DNA from 2 places in the Exiguobacterium sp. s189 genome. Region 1 is predicted to be linked to the other one. Evidence: predicted binding sites of a transcription regulator. Region 1 holds the regulator's gene; the other holds the start of a gene.
What was found. The regulator Rex, encoded in region 1, represses fermentation and respiration genes when NADH is low (regulators of the CRP and FNR family bind a similar motif). The targets are predictions, from matches to a motif close to TTGTGAAATATTTCACAA.
Positions count from the first base shown of each region.

Region 2: the regulator Rex is predicted to act here: its motif matches at 1,764-1,781, upstream of cydD (thiol reductant ABC exporter subunit CydD).

Region 1 is NZ_JACSKM010000009.1:102,200-105,622, reverse strand. It holds gene KNO99_RS11885 (ABC-F family ATP-binding cassette domain-containing protein) at 1-1,506, opposite strand, end outside; gene KNO99_RS11880 (redox-sensing transcriptional repressor Rex) at 1,657-2,313, shown strand; gene tatA (twin-arginine translocase TatA/TatE family subunit) at 2,313-2,531, shown strand; gene tatC (twin-arginine translocase subunit TatC) at 2,535-3,323, shown strand.
Region 2 is NZ_JACSKM010000001.1:403,035-406,457, reverse strand. It holds gene KNO99_RS02050 (glycoside hydrolase family 31 protein) at 1-883, shown strand, start outside; gene KNO99_RS02045 (Crp/Fnr family transcriptional regulator) at 997-1,686, shown strand; gene cydD (thiol reductant ABC exporter subunit CydD) at 1,809-3,423, shown strand, end outside.

The DNA of each region.
Region 1 (3,423 bases):
GTCGTGCGAGACGAAGAGAATCGTACCTGGATAGTCGAGAAGGGCGTTCTCTAAAATCATTTTCGAGTCGAGGTCCAAGTGGTTCGTCGGCTCGTCCAGGATGAGGAGGTTCGGTTGCTCGAGCTTCAGCTTGGCCAACGTGAGACGTGCGCGTTCGCCGCCTGATAATTCATGGACACGCTTCATGACATCATCGCCGCTGAAGAGGAACTGTCCGAGAAGACTCCGCACTTCTTGCTCGCGCATGAGCGGCCAGTCGTTCCAAATCTCGTCGATGACACGGTTCGCGTCCGACAAGTTCTGCTGCTCCTGATCGTAGTAGCCGATCTCGACGCCGGTCCCGTAGCGGATATCACCGGTAAGGGCGGCTTGTTGTTTCGTCAACACTTTGAGAAGTGTCGACTTCCCGACCCCGTTCGGACCGACGAGAGCGACGGATTCCCCGCGCTGTAGCTGGAAACGGAGATTTTGGGCAATCGGTTCTTCATACCCGATGGCGAGGTCACTCGCGCTCAACACATCGTTTCCGCTCTGTCGTTTGATGGAGAACGAGAGGACCGCACTGCGTTCGTCACCGTCCGGAGCATCGAGACGATCGACTTTCTCCAGACGCTTCCGTACGCTTTGCGCCCGTTTCGTCGTCGTCGCCCGGGCGATGTTTCGCTGAATGAAGTCCTGCATCTTGGCAATCTCTTCTTGTTGCGACTCAAACTGCTTCTTCTCTTGTTCGTAGAGAGCGGCCTTTTGTTCGAGATACTTCGTGTAGTTCCCGACGAAGCGGCGGCTCCGATGACGTGACAGCTCATAGACAACCGAGACGACGCGGTCGAGGAAGTAGCGGTCGTGGGAGACGATGAGGACGGCACCTTTATAGCCGCTCAAGTACTTCTCTAGCCAGGCGAGCGTCTCGATGTCCAAATGGTTCGTCGGCTCGTCCAAGATGAGCAGGTCGGGACTTTGAAGGAGCATCTTCGCCAAGGCGAGACGCGTCCGTTGTCCCCCGGAGAGCGTGTCGATCCGACGTTCGAAGTCGTCCGGATAGAAGCGCATTCCGTGAAGGACCGAGCGGATCGTCGCTTCATACTGGTAACCGCCGCGCTCTTTGAATGTGTGCTGTTCTTCATCGTAAGAGGAGAGGAGGCGTTCGTACGCAGCGGCGTCGTTTAGAATCCGTTCGGATCCCATGTCGGCCTCCATGCGACGGAGCGTCTTCTCTTGCTCGATCAAGTCCGTGAAGACGGTGAGCATCTCGTTCCAGATCGTCTCGTCGGATTCGAGCCCTGAGTCTTGGGCGAGATAGCCGATGGTGACGTCTTTTGGCTTCATGATGTCCCCGGAGTCATAGTTGTATTCACCGGCGATGACTTTCAAAAGCGTTGACTTCCCAGCCCCGTTTCGGCCGACGAGGGCGACGCGTTCGCCTTCTTGGATTTCGAGTTTGACGTTTTCTAAAATCGGCTCGACGCCGAAGGATTTGGATAAGTTATTGACTTGCAGTAGGATCAAGTGAAAAAACCCCTTTCTCTCTATTTAGTATACTGTATTTTTCAGCGATTTTAGGTATATTCGTTGAGTGGTCATGTGAATTCGTTTACAATCAAGGTGTATGAAATTCAGATTCGTTTGTAACGTGTCGTAAAAAGGAGGCTCTTTCCGTTGAGTCAAAACGAACCAAAGATTCCACAAGCGACAGCCAAACGGTTGCCACTATACTATCGATTTATTCAAAGCCTGCACGCGTCAGGTAAACAGCGTGTCTCTTCAGCAGAACTGAGTGAGGCGGTCAAGGTCGATTCGGCTACGATTCGCCGTGATTTCTCGTACTTCGGTGCGCTTGGTAAAAAGGGATATGGCTATAACGTGCAGTATCTGTTAGACTTTTTCCGAAAGACACTGAATCAGGACGAGATTACGAATGTCGCCTTGGTCGGGGTCGGTCACCTTGGGACGGCATTCGTCAACTATAACTTCCTTAAAAACAATAACACACATATCGTCGTCGGGTTCGACGCAGACGAGACAAAAGTCGGCACGACGATGTCAGGCGTCCCAATTCATCACGTCGATGAGATGGAAAAAATTATGAAGCAAAACAAGATTGACGTCGCCATTTTGACGGTACCTTCTGCCTATGCACAGTCCGTCGCAGACGACTTGGTCCGTTTCGGTATCAAGGGCATCTTGAACTTCACACCGGCACGACTTACCGTACCGGACACGGTTCGCGTCCATCACATCGATTTGTCGATTGAGCTGCAGTCACTCATTTACTTTATGCAACACTATCCAACCGCTGAGGGGGTCCATCAATAATGGAATTACTAGCATCATCACTCGTCGTCGGGATTCCGGGTGGGGCGAGTCTATTCATCATCGCCATCATCGCGCTCATCATCTTCGGACCGAAGAAATTACCGGAGTTTGGTCGCGCGGCCGGACAAACGCTTCGTGAGTTCAAAAATGCAACGAACGGCATGATGAACGAGCACGACGAGAACGACAAGAAAGCTATCGAAAAGAAAGAGCAGTAAGCCATGAATCATCAACCTGATCAAGAGCGGGAACTCACCGATCACTTGACAGAGCTGCGGAGACGACTGATGCTATCTGCATTTGTCGTCTTTGCCTTCTTTTTGATGGCTTTGCCGAGTGTCAAATATGTACTCGCGTACTTGCAAGAAGATCTCGTCGAACGCGGGCTCGAACTGAACGCCTTTGGGGTCGCGGACCCGCTCATGATTTACTTGAACTTGGCGCTCATCATCGGCCTGATTGCGGCGAGCCCATTCTTACTGTATCAAGTGTGGGCGTTTGTCGCACCCGGTCTGCATCCGAATGAACGGAAAGGTACCCTTGCCTATATCCCGATCATCTTCGGATTGTTCTTGATCGGCCTTGCGTTCGCCTACTACTGGTTATTCCCGCTCGTCCTCGATATCTCGACGGACCTCGGGCAAGACCTCGGACTCGAACAAATCATCGGGGCGAACAATTACTTCACGTTCTTGTTGCAACTGACGATCCCGTTCGGTCTATTGTTCCAATTGCCGGTCGTGACGATGTTCTTGACACGGATTGGTGTCGTGACACCATACTTCTTATCGAAGATTCGTAAGTATGCGTACTTCGCGCTATTCGTAGTCGCGGCATTCATCACACCACCGGATTTGACGTCGCACCTTATGGTGTCATTGCCACTCTTCTTCCTATATGAAATCAGTTTATCGATTTCACGCGTCGCCTACAAAGGGGTGTTGCGCCGGGAGAAAGAAGCGATGGTGCAAGAACAGATGGATTTAATGAAACAGATGAATGAGAAATGAGCATCGTTCCGTAAATGGGATGATGCTTTTTTTGTCGTGACGTATTGATAGAATGTGAGTGATTGAGATAAATTTCCATTTCATGTGCTACAATAAAATG
Region 2 (3,423 bases), on a different contig from region 1:
CTTACGCCTGCGTCATCAACTCATTCCTTATTTGTATACGATGAACTATCGGAACCATGCAGAAGCGTTGCCACTCGTGTTACCGATGTATATCGAACATCCCGATGATGAAGCGGCTTATCAGGTGCCGAATCAGTTTTATTTCGGAAGTGAACTCATCGTCTCCCCGATTGTCACACCGATGGATCGACAGCTCCATGTCGCGGGTGCGAACGTGTGGTTGCCGAAAGGGCAATGGTTCGATTTCTTCACGGGTCATCGTTATGAAGGCGACAAGTCGATTCGTGTGTTCCGTGAACTCGAAGGGCAACCGGTCTTCGCCAAAGCGGGTGCCATCATTCCAATGATGCCGCATGAACCGCATGCGAACGAAACGGGGAACCCGAGCGAGCTAGAAGTACTCGTCTTTCCAGGTGCCTCGAACACGTTCACGATGTACGAAGATGACGGGGAAAGCCGTGATTATGAGACAGGGTCGTCGCTCGAAACGACGTTCACGCTCGATTGGGAAGCACGTACGCTTCACATCGAGACTTCAGGTGATTTGACACTCGTCCCGGCGAATCGAACGTTGACGATTCTAGTCCGCGGGGTCGTCGGAGAAGGGGACTATGATGCGGAGACGCAGACGTTACACATTCCACTCGGTGAATGGAAACAGGAGCAGACTGTGACGCTTCCGGTCGATCTGACACAGAACGCGCATCGACTCGACCGTCTCTATCGGTTCTTAGACCGCGCCGAAATCGCTTATGACTTGAAAGATCGTCTGTATCAAATGGCGACCACGAAGACGCGTCTCGAGGCATGGCTGTTTGACCTCCATGCGTTAGAACTCGATCGTGATTTACAGGACGCGCTATTGGAACTGATGTTGGACTGACAAAAGGGGGGAGACCCCCTTTTGTCATGTCAGAAAACTGTCGGATTTAGAGAGCGCTTTCATTGAAAATCCCACTATACTGAAGATAGAAGAATAGAAATGAGGGGATGAACATGCGACACATGTGGACGATTGACGATTTACGTCAGTTGACACTTTTTGCAACATGTCCGAGTCGTACGCTTGAACAGTTGATTCCGCACGTCTATTGCCGGACGTATCGGAAAGGACAACTGTTGTTCATGGAAGGGGACCCGCGGGAGCGTGTGTATTTCTTGATGAGCGGTTATATCAAACTCGAACGGATGAACGAGAATGCGACCCATCATTACGCCGATTACGTGAAACCGAAACAATTTTTCCCATACAACGGTTTATTCACAGGGGAAGACTATCGGCATACGGCTGAAGCGGTGACGGACATTGAGGTCATCTACATCCCGACGGATCGCTTTGAGTGGTTCGTGTCCACGCAGTCGAGCATGCTGCTCTATATCATTGGCCAGATGAATCGTATTCTTGATTTGCATGAAAGGCGTGTCCAAGAAATCATCACACCGAGTGCGAAAGAGCGTGTCATCAATACGCTCCATTTCTTAATTGAAGATTTAGGGGAACCGGACGAACAAGGTGTTCGCGTCCGATGCCCATTCACGGCAATCGAACTTTCTCGTCTGTCCGGTACGTCCCGGGAGACGGTCTCGACGATTTTAGCCAAGCTTCGAAAAGAAGATATACTGCGCATCGACGCCCATCAACTTGTGATCGGGCATCCTGAATATTTTGAACAAGACTTCGATTGACGCCACTCAGATGAGGGCGTCTTTTACATGTTCAGACGAGCGGGGCGTTCGCTTCAACACGTGGCATATTGTATAATTAGTGATGAATCTCACAAAGCAATGGAATTGTAAATAGAGAAAGGATGAATGCAGTGAAACGACTGCAAGCCCTTGCTTTCGCCGAAAGGGGTCACATCATCGGACTCGTGTTATCCGCGGTCATGATTGGACTATCGATTTTGGCGCAAGCGTATTTAATCGTCGACATCGTCGACCGAATCTTTTTAAAGGATGAATCATTCGAAGCCATCCTTCCGGCTTTGCTATGGCTCGTCGTTGCCTTATTGGCACGAGCGCTTTTTGGATACGTGTCAGGACGCATCGGTGCGAGTTTATCCGAAAAGGCAAAACAGACGTTACGTCTTCAACTGTTGGAGCGGTACGCCACGAGTCCGGTCGAGTCATCTTTGACAGGACAATCAGGTAAAAAGGTCAGTGTGTTCATGGATGCTGTCGACGAGGTGGACGCTTACTTCAGTCAATATTGGCCGCAAGTCATCCAAACGTCGATCATCCCGCTCCTCATTTTGGTCGTCGTCTTCAGCCAACACTGGATTTCAGGAGTCATCATGATGGTCACTGCACCGTTCATTCCGCTGTTCTTCATCATCATCGGGATTGCGACCCAGAAAAAATCGGAAGAACAGATGGAGAAGATGAATCAATTTTCCGGTAAGTTTTTAGATGTCTTACAAGGATTGACGACGCTCAAACTTTACAATCGCACGGAGCAAGAAGCGAAGGCGATTGAGAAGAGTAGTCTCGACTTTCGGGATGCGACGATGGTCGTTTTGAAGACGGCGTTCTTATCGGGACTTATGCTCGAGTTCATCTCGATGCTCAGTACCGGAGTCGTCGCGTTAGAAGTCGCCTTACAGATGGTCGTGTGGGAGAACCTCACGTTCTTCTCTGGCTTTTTGATTCTCGTATTGGCGCCAGAGTATTATTTAGCGATTAAAGATTTAGGAAGTGCCTTCCATACAGGACGTGGAAGTATGGGCGCAGCCGACCGAATCTTTGAGGTATTAGACGCCCCCGATGACCGCATCGAATGGGGAACAAAGTCACTGGGTTCACGAACACCAAGCCTTGAACTCGAAGACGTCTCCTTCGAATATGCAGGCGGACGTTTTGCACTTCAACCGTTGAGCGGTCGGATTCCGTCCGGTACCCACCTGGCCTTAGTCGGTGCGAGCGGTTCCGGGAAGACGACAGTACTGAACGTCATCTCCGGACTTCTACAGGTGAAATCGGGACGTGTCCTCGTGGATGGTGAACCACTTCAGTCGTTTGACGAGTCTGCCTGGTATGGAAACATTGCCTATATCTCGCAAAACCCTTATCTATTCGCCGGAACACTTGCCGATAACATCGCCTTAGGTGAAGAGGCCGAGGAGCACGCGTTACGGGAAGCAGCCGATGCGGCAGGACTGTCTGAGGTCATCGATCAATTACCGAACGGAATCTGGACGGAGCTTGGAGAAGGCGGATTTGGTCTATCGGGTGGGGAACGACAACGTCTCGCGCTCGCCCGGGCCTTCTTTAAACGACCTGGTATCCTCTTGTTCGATGAACCGACGACCGGTCTCGATTTGAAGACCGAGCAGATTGTGAGACGTTCGATTACTGAGTTGTCGAAAGAGGCAACGTTGATCACGGTGGCTCATCGCCTGCATACAATCAAAGAGGCGGATACCA